DNA from 4 places in the Pantoea sp. nfd-35 genome. Region 4 is predicted to be linked to each of the others. Evidence: riboswitches for the same ligand, from Rfam matches in the RefSeq annotation. Region 4 holds a riboswitch; each other region holds the start of a gene.
The links. A riboswitch is a leader RNA that binds a small molecule or an ion and turns the genes downstream of it on or off. The one in region 4 is predicted to bind thiamine pyrophosphate.

Region 1 (4,356 bases), on a different replicon from region 4:
ACCAGGCACGCATCGTGCGTAATCCCTCGATATTGCGTAATCCCTGGCCTGAGCCGATAGGCGCCCCCCACGGCATCAGCACTTCACAGCCCGCGTCCAGCAGTTTCTCGCCCACAATCAGATCTTCTGTGGTGTAAGGGAAAACGTGGAAACCCTCTGCACACAAAATACGTGCTGCTTCGACGAGGGCAAAGGGATCGGGCTGTAAGGTATCGGCATGACCGATCACCTCAAGCTTGATCCAGGACGTGGCAAACAATTCCCGCGCCATATGCGCAGTCGTCACGGCTTCTTTCACCGTGTGGCAGCCTGCGGTATTGGGTAAAACGCGTTTATTTAAGGTTTTCAGGAGATCGCGAAAGGCTCCGCCCTGGCTTCCTTCACGACGCAGACTCACCGTAATAATCTCGGCGCCGGATGCGCCAACGGCCTGTTGCAGAATATCCGGCGAGGGATAACCTGCAGTACCCAGTAAAAAACGTGACTGTCCGCTAAAGTCATAAAACATCGTTAGCCTCCCTGCATCGGCGATAACACTTCAAGACGACAACCCGCCACAAGCGGCTCTGAGGAATAGCGCTCCCGGGGAACAAATTCGCCGTTCACGGCACTGGCGACACAGCCAGCATCGATATGTTGTTCCACGAGTAATTCAGCCAGCGTGCGGGCTTCGGTTTCAATAGCAAGGCCGTTCAGTTCTATTTTCATCGCACTCCCTCGGACGTCAGTTGTTGCATAAGCTTCTCGGCCATCATCGGGGCCAGCAGGAAGCCGTGACGGTACATGCCGTTAATAGAAAAAATGCCATTTTCGTAACGCACTTCGGGCAGATTGTGGCGGTAAGCCGGACGCATACCTGTGCCGCTTTCAATAATGCGTGCTTCGGCGAGGGCGGGATGGATGCTGTAGGCTGCGCTTAACAGTTCCATCATAGCGCGCGCGCTGATTGGGCTGTCATCCTGGCTTTCGACCATGGTCGCGCCCAGCATAAAATGCCCCTGTGCCCTGGGCACCAGATAACAGGGAAAACGCGGGTGCAGCAGGCGAACAGGACGGGAAAACGTTATTTCGTCGGTGTGGAGAATAACCATTTCACCGCGCACGGCACGCAATTCGGGTTGGGATTGCCGGGCATGAATACCCCGGCAATCGATAATTTTCCCGCTGGGTTTACCCGGGTGAAACCGGACCCCCGCATTCAGTAAACGCGTTTGTAATTGTTGCATTGCCAGCCGGGGATCAAGATGACCTTCTGCGGCAAAGAACAAGCCACGGGCAAAACGGTCTTCCAGCGCAGGTTCAATCTCTGCTGGCGTCACCCACTGATGTGATGAGGTCATGTTAGCGAAACGCGTTAACTCAGCACTGTCGCGCGGGGGCGCAATCACCAGGGTACCCTGCTGTTCCACGCCGCTGACCCGGGCCGACCACCATGCCGCAGCATACTGACCCCAGTCAACGACCTGCTGTGGCGCACTTTCCGCTTCGCACCAGGGCGCCAGCATACCGCCAGCCCAGTGCGATGCCGCGCGGCAGTCCGGTAAGGTAATGATTTCGACAGGTTCACCTTGCTCCGCCAGTAGCGTGGCGATACACAGTCCGGACACGCCGCTGCCGAGCACTGACCAGCGGCTCATTGCCAGCCAACCTGACAGGATAACATCAGAAACAGGATTTTCACTTTGGCCTCTCTGTTAACAGTCAGAGACCCGTGATACAAGAAGGGAAAAAGCATGAGCCCGGCAAAAGCAGACTCTGCGGCAAGTATCTGCCTGTGGCAAAGATACCCGTCTTCCTACGCCAGTATCAACTGGGTCAGGTTCTAAGGGTCGCTAAGCCGCGCATTGCGCTATTAGCCTCTCAGTCTCTTTGGCGAGACTCCCCTGACGGGTTCTAGTTTTATTTTAAGCCGCGCCTTACGTCAAGGCTGATGCAGCAATTTGTCGTTAGCGACTAAGGCACATTCAGGTAACGCAGCAGAGCGGTCATACAGGCTGCGCCCAAAATGATGACGATCAGCGGCGCCCTGCGCCAGGCGAGAAAAATGGCAAACGACACGCCCAGCAGCCTTGCCATCCCGGCAAAATGCTGACCTTCGAACAACGTGGTGGTGGCTGCAACGGCCAGTAACAGTACCGTGGCCGCATCGGATAACACATTTTGCGTGCGCTCACTGACAGGCAACCGGTTACCCAGTTTGACGCCCGCATAACGAATGGCATAGGTTCCGGCAGCCAGCAAGGCAATGCCTGCAATTATCATCGGATGATTCATTTACGCGATCTCCACGTAAGCAGCCCTAACAACGAAAACAGAACAGGCATCCCTGCTGGAACAAATGGCGTGACCGCCAGCGACAGCACGGCGCCGGTAGCAGCAGGAATGCGGGTTCGGGGTTTGCGTAACGCCGGGAAGATGAGTGCGATAAGAATGGCGGGAAAAACCGCATCCAGACCGATAACGGAAATATTCGGGATAAACTGGCCAATCGCGGCCCCGAGCATGACGGTGAACGGCCAGATCAATCCGATACCGATGCCGCACAGCCAAAACGCACTGCGGCGTTGAGCCAGCTGCGGCTGAGAGATGCCGAACACCACACTTTCATCGTTCATAATGTGACAGCCGAGCGCCCCCCGCCAGCCTCTGCCCACTAAGTCTTTAACCGCAATGCCAAAGGGAAGATGGCGGGCGTTGACCAGCAAACCTGCCGCGGCAGCGGTTAACGGACTGCCACCGCCGGCAACGATGCCAATAAATAAGAATTCCGATGCGCCAGCCAGCACCAGCGTTGATAACGCCAGCGGTACCCAAAACGGAAAGCCATCAGCAGTGGCGAGCGACCCGTAAGACAGGCCGACAATGCCATCTGCGATACAGACCAGAAAAATTGCTTTTATAACGCCTTTATCCAGCGTGAATTTTTTTGCCAGCATCAACATCGAATCCCATAACGAACGATAAATCCATTATAATGGACATCGGATATGTATTACAAGACGAACGATACGTTCATTTTAACGAACAGGAAAAGTGATGAGCACGCCCATTGATATCATTGCCCGAGGTTTAGTAAGAGAACGCCAGCGTGCCGGCCTGACGCTGGCTGAAGTTGCTCGCCGGGCGGGGATTGCAAAATCGACCCTGTCTCAGCTTGAAGCCGGTAACGGCAATCCGGGTATTGAGACGTTGTGGTCGCTGTGTGTCGCGCTCAATATTCCATTTGCACGCCTGATGGAGCCGGAAACGAACCGGTTACAGGTTATTCGCCGCGGAGAAGGCCCCACGGTGGCTGCTGAGCAGGCTGATTACAAAGCCGTCTTACTGGCAACCTGTCCACCGGGCGCACGACGGGATATCTATCTGCTGCACATACAGCCCGGCAGCGAACGCTGCTCACAGCCGCATTCACCGAATACCATCGAACATTTAATTTTGACGCAAGGGCGCGCAGAGGTTGGGCCGGTTGATTCACCCGTTGAGCTTGAGGTAGGCGATTACATCAGCTACCCGGGCGACACTGAGCATATTTTTCGTGCGCTTGAGCCAGATACGCTGGCTGTGCTGGTCATGGAGCATGTGTGAAGGCAGGTTTCCCTGCCTTCGGTTAAATACAGACTTCCTGGGCTATTGCGGCGCTCTGGCTGAGGGAGGCCAGTGAGATAACACGATGCGCGCTTTTCTCCAGTAAAGCGAGATCGTGGCTGACCAGCAAAATGGCGCAGCGTTGCTGTGTTGCCAGTTCGCTAATCAACGCCAGCGTCTGCTGCTGAACGACAGGATCCAGGCGCGACGTCGGCTCATCCGCGAATAAAAACACAGGGTCCAGTAACATCACCCTGAGCAGTGAAAAGCGCTGAAGCTCGCCGCCTGACAAACCTGAAGCCGGACGGTTCAGCAACGCGTGCGCTAATCCCAGTTGTGCCATCAGTTCATCACGTCGTTTCACCGTGGCGTGGTGCAGCCGCAGAACATCATCGATAACCCTGGCCATCGCGATGTCAGGTGGAAATATGGCTGAGGGATCCTGATAAAGTTTTTGGTAACGTAACCTACTGGCAGCCCCTGGACGCACGACCTTGCCCGCATCGGGCGTTATCAAACCGCATAGCGTATCCCCCAGGCTACTTTTACCGCAGCCGCTTTCGCCGTAAAGCCCCACGATTTCGCCAGCCCGGAAGATTAGCGAGGCATTGTGAAATAGTTGCTTCCCTGACCGTTTCAGAGAAAGGCCCTCTGTCTGTAACACGATGGTTTCATCACAGGGTACTCGCGAGCCTGGCGCCCAGGCCTCAGGATCGGCCGCCAACAGCAGTTGGGTGTAAGGCGCTTGTGGACGGTATAACACCTGCCCGG
Region 2 (4,356 bases), 2.1 Mb from region 4:
AGGCTGTCACCATAAAAGCCAAAAAGACCGGATTGAAACGGCGCGAGAACGATAACAAAGATTTCATGCCTTATCCCTGACAGAACAACGGGAGAAACGGGAACAATGGAACCCCGACCCAAACCTACAACGTAAAAAAAACCAGCAGAATAACCCTGCTGGCGAAATCGTAACACACTACTCAGAAGGGACAGACATCGCTGCCAGTCCATGTCAGAGCGCCATTCATTACTGAATGCCTCCCGCTCTTCCAATACAGGAAAGATTGCCTCTAAAATGGGGTAAGAAAAACAGAGCACCTTTATCAGGGAGTTCCTCTTTTATGTCGTCATCACGTCTGAAGCAGCAGTTCATTCGTCTGTGGCAAAATTGCCAGGGACAACCACAGGAAACAACCCTGGGCGAACTGGCTGATTTGCTGCACTGTTCGCGTCGCCATATGCGAAACCTGCTCAACAGAATGCAAGCGGCTGGCTGGCTCACCTGGCAGGCCGAAGCCGGACGGGGCAAACGTTCCCTGATGACCTTCTGCTACACCGGGCTGGCGCTCCAGCAGCAGCGTGCCGAAGATCTTCTGGAGCAGGATCGTATCGATCAGTTAGTCCAGCTGGTGGGGGATAAAGATCAGGTCAGACAGATGATCAGCGCCCACCTGGGGCGGAGCTTCCGCCAGGGCAAACATATTTTGCGCGTCCTCTATTATCGCCCTCTGCTGAATCTGTTACCCGGTCCGCCCCTGCGCCGTTCGGAAACCCATATTGCCCGCCAGATCTTTAGCGGCCTGACGCGCATAAATGAGGAAAAGGGGGAAATCGAGGCCGATATCGCCCATCACTGGCAGCAAACATCCGATCTCCACTGGCGCTTTTATTTACGTCCTGCCATTCGTTTTCATCATGGCCGGGAGCTGGACATGGCCGATGTGATCGCAAGCCTGGAACGCCTGCGTCAGTATCCCCTGTTTTCTCATATCCAACGGCTCGACTCACCGGCCCCCTGGACCCTGGATATCTATCTGGATCAGCCCGACAGCTGGCTGCCCTGGCTGCTGGGCAGCGTCAGCGCCATGATTCTGCCACGGGAATGGCCTGAAATTCGCGATTTTGCCCGTCAACCTTTGGGAACAGGTCCTTATCGGGTCGTCCGTAATCAGCACAGCCAGTTGAAGATAGAAGCGTTTGACGACTACTTTGGCTATCGCGCGCTGATCGATGATGTGTCGGTGTGGGTACTGCCAGAGATCAGTGACGAGCTGGTTTATGCAGGGGTTCGCCTGCAGGGCGAAAAAGCCGATGAGAAACAGGAAGAGAGCCGGCTTGAAGAAGGTTGCTACTATTTACTGTTCGATCAGCGTTCAGAAAAAATGGCCGATCGAGACATTCGACGCTGGCTCAGCGACCTGCTTAACCCGATTGCACTCCTCAATAATGCGGGCAGGGGTTATCAGCGCTACTGGTTCCCGGCTTACGGCCTGCTACCCCGCTGGCACCATCGCCGCGATCTGACCCCAGTGGACAAACCGGCGGGCCTCACGAGCCTGACGTTAACCTGGTATAACCAGCATATTGAGCATGTCAGTATTACGGATGCCTTACGTCCGTTGCTGGCAGAACAGGGCGTTACGTTGAACACCCGGGAAGTCAGTTACGAAAGCTGGCATCAGGGCGAAGGCGAGAGTGATATCTGGCTGGGCAGCGTCAATTTTACCCTGCCCCTCGAATATTCCCTGTTTGCCCTGTTATACGAAACGCCGTTGATGCAGCACTGTATGCCTGTTAACTGGCAGCAGGATGCCACGCGCTGGCGTGAAAAAACGCTCTCCCTCGCTGAATGGGGTAAATATCTGGTGGAAAATAGCTGGCTTCATCCGCTGTTTCATCACTGGCTGCTGCTGGAGGGCCAGCGCAGTATGCGCGGCGTGCGGATGAATACATTGGGCTGGTTTGATTTTAAATCCGCCTGGTTTGCCCCGCCTACGCTGTGAGCCTTTCCCCTTGCGCATTTAATGACTAGAATGTGGCGTTCTCAACGGGGTGCCCCTTTCCACAGTGTCAGGGCGCTGAGAAATACCCGTCGAACCTGAATCGGTTAATACCGACGTAGGGATTTGAGAGGTTGTTTTGCTCAGATCCTTTGCGACTCAACCCTGCCGCCCTAGGAGCGCAAAGTGTTAAGAAACGTCCTGCCCGTGCTGCTGTTACTCTCTGCCCCGGTCTTTGCGGCCAAACCTGTCCTGACGGTTTACACCTACGACGCCTTTTCCGCTGACTGGGGGCCGGGTCCGGCCGTCAAAAAAGCCTTTGAAGCCCAGTGCGGTTGCGAGCTGAAATTTGTCGCGCTGGAAGACGGTGTTTCGCTGCTGAACCGTGTACGTATGGAAGGCAAGAACACAAAGGCCGATGTGGTACTAGGCCTGGATAACAACCTTCTGCAGGCCGCGCAGCAAACCGGCCTGTTTGCCAAAAGCGACGTGGATACCCGTGAGCTGCAGGTGCCCGGCGGCTGGAAGGACACCACCTTTGTGCCGTTCGATTACGGTTATTTCGCATTCGTGTACAACAAAAACACGCTAAAAAATCCCCCCACAAGCCTGAAAGAACTGGTCGAAAGCCCAGAGAAATGGCGCGTGATTTATGAAGATCCTCGCACCAGCACGCCAGGCCTTGGCCTGCTGCTGTGGATGCAAAAGGTTTACGGGGACAACGCGCCTGAGGCCTGGCAAAAGCTGGCGAAGAAAACCGTCACGGTCACCAAAGGCTGGAGTGAAGCCTACGGCCTGTTTCTTAAAGGCGAGAGCGATCTGGTGCTGAGCTATACCACGTCACCGGCTTATCACATCATTGAAGAGAAAAAAGATAACTATGCTGCGGCATCCTTCGCCGAAGGCAACTATCTGCAGGTTGAGGTGGCCGCCCGACTGGCGAACAGCAAGCAGCCCAAACTGGCAGAACAGTTTATGCAATTCATGGTTACGCCAGCCTTTCAGAACACCATCCCTACCGGGAACTGGATGTATCCGGTGATCAAAACTGACCTCCCCGCCGGGTTTGCCTCGCTCAGCGTGCCGAAGACAACATTGCAGTTTTCACCGGAAGAGGTTGCCAGCCACCGTTCGCAATGGGTTAGCCAATGGCAACGCGCCGTCAGCCGTTAATCCCTTTCTGGCTGATTCCGGGTTCGCTCGCCACGCTGCTGCTCTGCAGCGTGGCGCTGCTGGCCTTCACAGCACTGTGGATGGCGGCGCCAGCGACCAACTGGCGGTCTGTCCTGCAGGATACGTATCTGCATCATGTTATTGGCTTTTCGTTTAAGCAGGCGCTGCTTTCCGCCCTGCTCTCCTTGCTGCCGGCCATTCCATTGTCCCGAGCCCTTTATCGGCGGCGCTTTCCCGGACGTCAGGTGTTGCTGCGCCTGTGCGCCATGACGCTGGTTCTGCCCGTGCTGGTGGCCGTATTCGGCCTGCTCACCGTCTATGGTCGGGTGGGCTGGCTGGCACAGCTTTGCGCCTGGCTTGGCGTGGACTATCACTTCTCGCCTTACGGGCTTCAGGGAATTTTACTGGCCCATGTGTTTTTCAACCTGCCGCTGGCCACGCGCCTGATGCTGCAGGCGCTGGAAAGCATTCCTGCCGAACAGCGTCAGCTTGCTGCCCAACTGAACATACGTGGCTGGCATCATTTCCGGCTGCTTGAATGGCCCTGGCTGCGCCGCCAGCTCCTGCCCACCGGGGCATTAATCTTTATGCTCTGTTTTGCCAGTTTTGCCACCGTGCTATCGCTGGGTGGCGGGCCGCAGGCGACCACCATCGAACTGGCCATCTTCCAGGCGCTAAGCTATGACTACGATCCGGGCCGCGCGGCGCTCCTGGCGCTGATTCAGCTCAGCTGCTGCCTGGTGCTGGTGCTCCTCAGCCAGCGCTTCAGCAACGCCATTCCGGCGGGTAGTCCGCAACTGAACGGCTGGCGCGATCCTCAGGATTCCACGCTGGCCCGCGTCAGCGACGCCGCCATCATCTTTTTCGCCCTGCTGCTGCTACTCCCACCGCTGCTGGCGGTGATCGTAAATGGTCTGGATGGCGGGCTTCGGGGCGCGTTACAGCAACCGGCGTTATGGCAGGCAACGTTGACCTCGTTACGTATCGCGCTCGGCGCCGGCGTGCTGTGTCTGGTCCTGACCACCATGCTGTTGTGGAGCAGCCGGGAGCTGCGCCTGCGGCAGCATACACTCGCCGCACAGATCATGGACACCAGCGGCATGCTGATTTTGGCAATGCCCGGTATCGTGCTGGCAACCGGCTTTTTCCTGCTACTGAACGCCACGACCGGCTTGCCGGACTCCGCGGATGGCGTGGTGATC
Region 3 (4,356 bases), 1.8 Mb from region 4:
AAACTCAAAACGTGCTTTGGACATCGCATTGTCGCGGATTTGCGCGCCCGGATGACCCTTGGCCAGATCGGCTGCGTGCGCGGCGATCTTGTACGTGATTAAGCCCTGTTTAACATCTTCCTTGTTTGGCAGACCTAAATGCTCTTTGGGCGTGACGTAGCACAGCATGGCGCAGCCGAACCAGCCAATCATCGCGGCACCAATGCCGGAGGTAAAGTGATCGTAACCCGGAGCAATATCAGTGGTGAGGGGGCCCAGAGTGTAAAACGGCGCTTCATGGCAATGTTCCAGTTGTTCGGTCATGTTGCGACGGATCATTTGCATGGGAATATGGCCGGGGCCCTCAATCATCACCTGCACGTCGTATTCCCAGGCAATTTTCGTCAGCTCACCTAAGGTGTGCAGTTCCGCAAACTGCGCTTCGTCATTGGCATCCTGAATCGATCCCGGACGCAGGCCGTCACCTAATGATAATGAGATGTCGTAGGCCGCACAAATTTCACAGATGTCGCGGAAGTGCTCATACAGGAAGCTCTCTCTGTGATGCGACAGGCACCACTTCGCCATAATGGAACCACCACGCGAGACAATCCCAGTCAGGCGCTTCGCGGTCATGGGCACGTAGCGCAGCAGCACGCCTGCATGAATCGTAAAATAATCCACACCCTGCTCGGCCTGTTCCAGCAATGTGTCGCGGAAAATTTCCCAGTTCAGATCTTCTGCCACACCGTTAACTTTCTCAAGCGCCTGATAGATCGGTACCGTACCGATAGGCACCGGGCTGTTACGCAAAATCCATTCACGGGTTTCGTGGATATAGCGGCCGGTGGAAAGATCCATGACGGTATCGGCGCCCCAACGCGTTGACCACACCAGCTTTTCAACCTCTTCTTCAATCGAGGAGGTCACGGCTGAGTTGCCGATATTGGCATTCACTTTCACCAGAAAGTTACGCCCGATGATCATGGGTTCGGATTCGGGATGGTTAATATTTGCCGGAATAATAGCGCGCCCGGCAGCCACTTCCTGACGCACAAACTCAGGGGTAATATTTTCTGGCAGATGGGCGCCAAAGCTGTGCCCCGGATGCTGCTGCAGCAGCACCTCGCCGCGGATGCGTTCCCGGCCCATATTTTCCCGCAGCGCGATAAACTCCATCTCCGGCGTAATTATGCCCCGACGAGCATAATGGAGCTGGGTAACGCAGTGGCCTGCCTTCGCACGGCGTGGTGTGGGCAGGTGTTCAAAACGCAAGTGATCCAGGCCGTCATCGGCCAGCCGCTGTTGCGTGTAGGCAGAGCTGATTTGCACCAGATTTTCGCTGTCATTCCGCTCTTCAATCCAGCGCGCCCGCAGTTTATCCAGCCCCCGATGCACGTCGATTTGTGCGGCGGGATCGCCATAGGCACCGGCCGTATCGTAAACCGGAACGGGCTCATTCTCCTCATAAACCGGCGCTTCTTTACTGCCGCTGGTCAGGGTAGGGCTGAGTTGAATTTCCCGCATTGGGACACGGATATCATCGCGGCTGCCGGTAAGCCAGATACGTTTTGAATTAGGGAAGGCGCTGCCGCCCTGAAGAGAGTCAATGAATTCCTGTGCCTGAGCACGTTGTTCGCGACGGGTCGTTTTAGCAGTAGACATAGCAATATTCCAGTAAGAGGGAAGGTTGCTTGTCCGGAGTTCGGAAGGAGTAACGGCACTGCTGACACCATTCGGTGGCGTACCGTATAAATTTACTCTTGTTCCCTTCGCAGGTTCTAACCTGATCAGGTTCCGCGGATCCCGAATTAACGGTCTCAGCCCTTAGGCACTCCGACAAGATGAGGTTTCAACGATTTCGCTACGGCGCCCGATCGGCTTCACCCCGGAAAAAGGGATAGCATGAACAGCGCCCGTAGATGACGTATCAACCGTAAACACCGACTACGTTCGGCGTTAAACGTAAAGCCCACTCAGCATAAGGGGGCTTTTGGCTAATCACAAGTCTTTTACAATCGATTAGGTTTTAGGCGGGGCGGGCAATTTCGCTGTCGTTAGCCACGGGCGGGGTTAGGTGATTATCCCATGCCATCTGGATGAGTTTGTCCTCAAGCGTAAAGCGTCCTTCCAGGGCTTCTCCGACCTCCGATAGCGCATTCTGAAAGGTGACGTAGTTATCGTCATCAATCGCCTGCTGCAGGTGTCCGTCATACAGCTTCATCAGTTGTTCGGTGTTGGCTTCCAGCGAGGGATAAATCTGCGTTGCTGCCAACAGCGGACTGGTACCGTCCATTTCTCCGATCAGGCGTTGATAGAGGCTGAAGTGGCCGGATGAAAGGTAATCGACCAGATTATGGCAAAAGTTATCAAGTGCCTGTTCATCCAGACGCGTCAGTGCCTCTTTCTTTGGCTTGATACCGACCAAATGGTAATAAGAAACCAGTAACTGGCGGCGAGCGGCCAGCCATGAATCGACCAGTTCATTACTGCCACCTACGCGTTTGGTCAGAACGTCTAACTGGTTGAGCATAGTTAACTCCGTATGAGTTATGCACCTTCATATTTCAGATTAGCGATGCGTCAAGTGCGCTTGTTTTCCACGAGCCTGCCGGGGAGAAATAAGCGTGTTGCCGTCTTGCAACCAGAATTATTTGGGTATAGTTGTTCATCTACACACTTAACATCGGGACTTCAGCGTGCGGGTTGACGCTAAGGATGACGAAATAAATGCAATGCGAAATTTCAAGCGTAGACGCTGGATGGTGGATTGTCAGCAGTGAACAAAAAATTTGGTTACCGCAAGGAGACCTGCCTCACGGTAATGCGCAGCATTTTGGCCTGACGGGTCATCAGGGGCGCGTAATTGGCGAATGGCAGGGGGAGAATGTCTGGCTGATTTGCGAAACACGTTCGGAGGATATGCTGTCTTTGCGGCAGTTACTTAACGAAGATCCGGGACTGTTTCAGTTGGCAGGGCGCGGTGTACAGCTGGCCGAATTTTATCGCTCTCACCGCTGGTGTGGCTACTGCGGCCATGAGATGCACGCCAGCAAGCGTGAATTTGCCTGCCTGTGCAGCCACTGCCGTGAACGCTACTATCCACAGATTGCGCCCTGCATTATCGTCGCCATTCGCCGGGGGGACGAGATCCTGTTGGCTAACCATGCGCGCCAGCGTAATAACATTTACACTGTGCTGGCCGGTTTCGTCGAAGTCGGCGAAACCATTGAACAGGCCGTCGCGCGCGAGGTAATGGAAGAGAGCAACGTGCGTGTGAAGAATGTCCGCTATGTTACCTCGCAGCCCTGGCCTTTCCCGCAGTCTCTGATGATGGCGTTTATGGCGGAATATGATGGCGGCGAGTTACAACATGACGGCAAAGAGCTGCTGGACGCCGGATGGTTCCGCTTTGATGCGCTGCCTTTACTGCCGCCGCCCGGTACCGTCGCCCGTCGATTAATTGAAGATACGGTGGCCCTCTGCCGCGCTGAGGCGTGAGAGTGCTACACTACTCGCTTGATACCGAGAGAGTCCTGAGATGAGTGAACTGAAGAACGACCGTTATTTGCGCGCCCTGTTACGCCAGCCTGTAGATGTCACCCCCGTATGGATGATGCGGCAAGCCGGGCGTTATTTGCCGGAATATAAAGCGACGCGCGCCCAGGCAGGCGATTTTATGTCGCTGTGCAAAAATGCCGAACTGGCCTGCGAAGTCACCCTGCAACCCCTGCGTCGCTTTAAGCTGGATGCGGCGATCCTCTTCAGTGATATTCTCACCATCCCTGATGCGATGGGGCTGGGTTTATACTTCGAAACAGGCGAAGGCCCGTGCTTCTCCAACCCGATTACCTGCCGTGCTGATGTTGATCGCCTGCCGGTGCCCGATCCTGAACAGGAGCTGGGTTACGTGATGAATGCGGTACGCACCATCCGTAAAAACCTCAACGGCGAAGTACCATTGATTGGCTTCTCAGGCAGCCCCTGGACGCTGGCGACCTATATGGTTGAAGGGGGAAGCAGCAAAGCCTTCACTAAGATCAAAAAAATGATGTATGCCGAGCCTGCCACGCTGCACGCCATGCTGGATAAGCTGGCCGACAGTGTCATCCTCTATCTTAATGCCCAGATCCGCGCCGGTGCGCAGTCGGTGATGGTCTTTGACACCTGGGGCGGCGTGTTAACCGGGAACGACTATCGTGAGTTCTCGCTTTACTACATGCATAAAATTGTCGACAGCGTGCTTCATGAGAACGAAGGCCGTCGTGTACCCATCACCTTGTTTACCAAGAATGGTGGTCAGTGGCTGGAAGCCATTGCTGAAACGGGCTGTGATGCACTAGGTCTGGACTGGACTATCGATATCAGTGAAGCCCG
Region 4 (4,356 bases):
ATTTAACCCTGAATGACGTTGCGCCCGCCGAAACCCTGATAGAACAGCATGATGCTATTTTTGCGGCGCTGAAGGCAAACGATCCCGTCAAGGCTGAGGCGGCGTTGCGCCATCATTTGCAGGCCATGATGTTTTCGATCACCCCAGTCATCAAGCAAAACAGCGCCTGGTTTGAAGAGGATTAACGCCTTGCCAGTCTGCAAGGCGAAACACGATGGGCTACCACCACTGATGGAAATGGTGCACCGGCCCAATCCCGTTGCCCACTTCCAGCGAATCTGCCGCCAGTAATGCCTGCTGCAGCCAGGCTTTCGCTTCACTGATCGTCGCTTCCCAGCTGTCATGCCGGGGACGTAAGGCCGCGAGCGCGGCGGACAGTGTACAGCCAGTGCCGTGCGTATGACGCGTGTTTACCCGCACGCTGCTAAAGCGCTGACGCCCTGCCCGAGTTAGCAGCCAGTCCGGGCTTTCATCACCATCGAGATGACCGCCTTTCATCAGCACTGCCTGGCAACCCAGCGCCAGTAGCGCTTCGCCCTGGGTGAGCATCTCATCTTCATTGAGGGCAACCTGGCATCCCAGCAGTGCAGCGGCTTCGGGCAGGTTTGGCGTAATCAATGACACCTGTGGCAATAAACGATCTCGCACACAGGCAATCGCATCCGGATTCAGCAGGGCATCGCCGCTTTTAGCCACCATCACCGTATCCAGCACCACAAAGGGAATTTCCCGCCGCTGCAGGCCATGGGCCACCCGCTCGACAATTTCTGTTTCAGACAGCATGCCAATCTTCGCACTGTCGATGCGCACATCATCCAGCACCGAGTCCAGCTGGGCGGTCACAAACTCTGGCGCAACGCGGTATACCGACTGCACGCCGCAGGTATTCTGCGCCACCAGCGCCGTGATCACACTGGTACCGTACGCGCCCAGTGCAGAGAAGGTTTTCAGATCGGCCTGGATACCGGCCCCGCCGCTGGGATCGGTCCCTGCAATCGTCAGGGCATTAATGCGTTTCATCAGGTGCCTCCAGCGTCCAGAGTGCATCCAGGAAAGCAGGCGCAAAGCTACCCGGTCCATCTGCATCCTGCGCGGCCTTTTCTCCAGCCAGCGCCATCACCCGACAGGCGCAGGCGATGTTGATCAGTCGGTCACCTGGCAAACAGGCAAAGGCCGCAACCACCGCTGAAAGCGCACAGCCGGTGCCGACCACCCGCGTCATTAACGGCGAACCGCCCGTAATCGCCCAGGTGCGCTGCCCATCGGTGACATAGTCTACTTCGCCGGTCACGACGACACAGGTATCAAAAGCTTTTGCCAGCTGTTGGGCAGCCTGCAGCGCGGCTTCGGCCGAATGCAGGCTGTCAACACCGCGTCCGCCTGCTGCCTGCTGCGCCAGCGACAGAATCTCTGAGGCATTGCCGCGCACCACTGCAGGCGACTGCGCGAGCAGCTGCTTGCAAAACACGGTGCGCAGCGTCAGCGCGCCGACCGCCACCGGATCCAGTGTCCAGGGCGTGCCCGCCTGATTTGCTGCAAGCACCGCAGCCTGCATCGCTTGCTTACGATCGTGGGTTAGCGTACCGACATTGATAAGCAGCGCATCGGCAACCGCGCTAAACTGCGCCGCTTCTTCAGCGTCGATAACCATGGCCGGAGAGGCATTAAGGGCGAGTAAAACGTTAGCGGTTAGCGTTTGCACCACATCGTTGGTCATACAGTGCACCAGCGGTGACTGACGGCGAAACTGTTGCAGAATGGGCGCGCATTGCGCATCAGAAAGGTGTTGCGGTTGATGTGTCATCATAACTCCCAACCGGCGGACAAGAAGGCGAATGCGGTCAGGCATCAGACTTCCCTACGCTGGCATTATCCAGATCAGGTAATACGGGTTTTTCTCAGCCTTCACAAAGAAGGGCACCCCGAGTCGTCAGGTAAATTCACTTTACCCGTCATCAGCATAAGGTTGAGCCACTGGCAAAGCAACCTTGCCCGCATCAAATCAGATCGTTTAATCCGGGTTTATATTCAACACGCCTTCTTGGGCTTATTCTTGAGATAACAATTATTTACTCAGAGTATCCTGATGAAAACTGGCTTCAGCCTGGTCGCATATTTTATAAAACTGGCGTTACTCATGTCAGGATTGATGCTGGCATTTCAGGCGAGTGCCGCCCCCAGTTTTTCATGTGCGCATCCCAGCGCAATCGAAAAGGTGATTTGTCAGAGCCAGACGTTATCGGCAAAAGATCGGTTAATGGCGCATTTTTTTGATCTCGCGAAAAAAAACGCCACGGCCGGACCTTCGGGGCTCATTACCGCACAACGGCAATGGTTAAAAAACCTGACTAAAATGTGTCTCACTGACCCTCAAGAAAAACGCATTGAAGGATACTACGATCAACGGCTTTTTGAACTCGCTGTCATGGTTCTTTATACCCATCATGGCGAAGCCATTAAGCAAATTCGTAAAATAAATCCCGAGTTAGTGAACATATACGAAGCGATTTATCAGTTTACTTCTCTTCCAGCAGGTTCAACCAGGCATAATAAGGTCACCGAACTCATTCGACCCGCTTTCGAAGTAACAGATAACCACATATTCGAAGATAAAATTCCTGATGCAGAAAGCGCAGCAGAAAATACCAACAACTTCGGCATGTTTCTCTGGCTCATTGCCGAAAATAATCCAGAATCACTTATTATCCCCTGCGAGGCATTTTTACGGCATCCACAAAATATCGTCTGGCTGGAACCGCTGGCCGGTGGTGCAATTGACAGCCGAACCCCCATCAGTGACTGCGAACAAACTCAGCCCACACTGCCGTTGTTTAAGCAATTTATTCATCTGGCGGAAGATGCCACCCCTGTTAGCACAGGGACCATTCGTTTTACAATTTATGCCATTACGCGGGCGGAAATTTCAGCCACGTTAAGTCACAGCATGAAGTTTTTAAAGTCCATCCAATACGGAAAAAATAGCTTATCTGACGACGCACAGCAGTTTATCAAGCAGCATACTGAAGGCTACCAGAATAGCCTTATTGAGCTGGCACACTACTACCAACATGCGTTTAACATGCCGGCGGATACGGCGAATAGCGAAGCCAGACGTTCAATCACGATCCTGCTAAATAACATTACCGATGATGAGTAATAAAAAATGTTAAAAGACGATGAAGCGCCATCTAATATCAAAGGCTTAATTAGCTTACCGCTGATTGTGATTATTGCACTTCTGATGATTATGGCTTATACATCTGTGTCTTCTGGTACATTTATCTTTTCTTTAATAGGGGGCACTTTAATATTAATAAGTTGGGCAATGTGGTTAATATGCGAACTTGTTGCATCTATTTGGGAACGCCGTTGGAAAGATGTCGCGAAAGTTATTTCCCTGCCATTCATTTTCGCTGGCTTAGTGTTCCTTTCTGTCACAGAGTTTAACTATATCAAGTTATTTTTGATTTACCCTAGTTATTATCCCCTTTTTGATATTGCACAATACTACACTCATCAGCCAGTCATCATAAAATGGGATGAGTTTAATGAGGGATTTACCGATCTCGTCTATGCACCTGAAGGTCAGTGGCAAGCCGAGTGCATTTTTGACCGCTGTTCAAAAAAACGTGATCCCGAGCTTAGTATCGTGACCCAACCGTTTATCGGCCACTTCTATCTTCAGGATACGTTGTGGCGTTAACGCCTGTTCAACTGATCAGGGTCGTCATCACCTTATGGTTTCTCTCTGCAAAGCTTTGCGTTGATATGAAAAATTCTCTGCAACCTTTTGCATGATCTGGATCAACTCCCTTCCCTACAAAAAAAGGCTTAATGCTGCGGGCTAAAAATTCTCAAGTAATAGCAGTAGAGTTATTAACACTATTAAGTAATATTTTTCACCATTATTACATCGCCCGGAAGTTAACAAGCCTGCCTACAACATCGCAACAATAAATATTCAAATAATATAGTTAAAAATTACCAGAACACTTCATCCTTTACAGGAAGCATGATGCGATTCTTAGCGCTTATTCCTCATCGTCACCGATGGACCGACATTAGCATCACCCGTCAGGGTGCGGTTTCTCCTTCTGGCCGATATTATTATTCCACCTATCTTTCTGCCCGCTGCCAACGTTGCGATACGGTTATCCATCGGGTTTATTACCGCGATATCAGTGATGATCAGGCGCGTCGCTGGCTGGGATGATCTGGCTGACCGCGCACCCTGTTTTGCCAGGTTACGTGGTTGAAGCAATTTGATAGTCTTGCGGTTACTGAGTCACTGGATTGCTTACACTTATGCCATTCCTGCTGGATACACTAGGACACCAGATCTACCTTTCCGCCCCG

Region 1: linked by a shared signal. The riboswitch ahead of P9J57_RS21150 (FAD-dependent oxidoreductase) and the one ahead of thiM (hydroxyethylthiazole kinase) in region 4 are both predicted to bind thiamine pyrophosphate.
Region 2: linked by a shared signal. The riboswitch ahead of thiB (thiamine ABC transporter substrate binding subunit) and the one ahead of thiM (hydroxyethylthiazole kinase) in region 4 are both predicted to bind thiamine pyrophosphate.
Region 3: linked by a shared signal. The riboswitch ahead of thiC (phosphomethylpyrimidine synthase ThiC) and the one ahead of thiM (hydroxyethylthiazole kinase) in region 4 are both predicted to bind thiamine pyrophosphate.

What each region holds. Positions count from the first base shown of each region.
Region 1 covers NZ_CP122404.1:156,971-161,326, reverse strand. The annotation lists gene P9J57_RS21160 (thiazole synthase) at 1-508, opposite strand, end outside; gene thiS (sulfur carrier protein ThiS) at 511-708, opposite strand; gene P9J57_RS21150 (FAD-dependent oxidoreductase) at 705-1,637, opposite strand; TPP riboswitch at 1,776-1,895, opposite strand; gene P9J57_RS21145 (AzlD domain-containing protein) at 1,954-2,274, opposite strand; gene P9J57_RS21140 (AzlC family ABC transporter permease) at 2,271-2,942, opposite strand; gene P9J57_RS21135 (helix-turn-helix domain-containing protein) at 3,037-3,585, shown strand; gene P9J57_RS21130 (ABC transporter ATP-binding protein) at 3,608-4,356, opposite strand, start outside.
Region 2 covers NZ_CP122403.1:3,670,626-3,674,981, forward strand. The annotation lists gene P9J57_RS17110 (MFS transporter) at 1-67, opposite strand, end outside; gene sgrR (HTH-type transcriptional regulator SgrR) at 323-1,984, shown strand; TPP riboswitch at 2,020-2,124, shown strand; gene thiB (thiamine ABC transporter substrate binding subunit) at 2,168-3,154, shown strand; gene thiP (thiamine/thiamine pyrophosphate ABC transporter permease ThiP) at 3,130-4,356, shown strand, end outside.
Region 3 covers NZ_CP122403.1:4,247,513-4,251,868, reverse strand. The annotation lists gene thiC (phosphomethylpyrimidine synthase ThiC) at 1-1,644, opposite strand, end outside; TPP riboswitch at 1,730-1,828, opposite strand; gene P9J57_RS19635 (Rsd/AlgQ family anti-sigma factor) at 2,009-2,512, opposite strand; gene nudC (NAD(+) diphosphatase) at 2,710-3,480, shown strand; gene hemE (uroporphyrinogen decarboxylase) at 3,521-4,356, shown strand, end outside.
Region 4 covers NZ_CP122403.1:1,587,405-1,591,760, reverse strand. The annotation lists gene P9J57_RS07460 (GntR family transcriptional regulator) at 1-185, shown strand, start outside; gene thiD (bifunctional hydroxymethylpyrimidine kinase/phosphomethylpyrimidine kinase) at 220-1,020, opposite strand; gene thiM (hydroxyethylthiazole kinase) at 1,007-1,807, opposite strand; TPP riboswitch at 1,839-1,935, opposite strand; gene P9J57_RS07445 (lysozyme inhibitor LprI family protein) at 2,087-3,157, shown strand; gene P9J57_RS07440 (hypothetical protein) at 3,164-3,703, shown strand; gene P9J57_RS07435 (hypothetical protein) at 4,016-4,213, shown strand; gene P9J57_RS07430 (AEC family transporter) at 4,306-4,356, shown strand, end outside.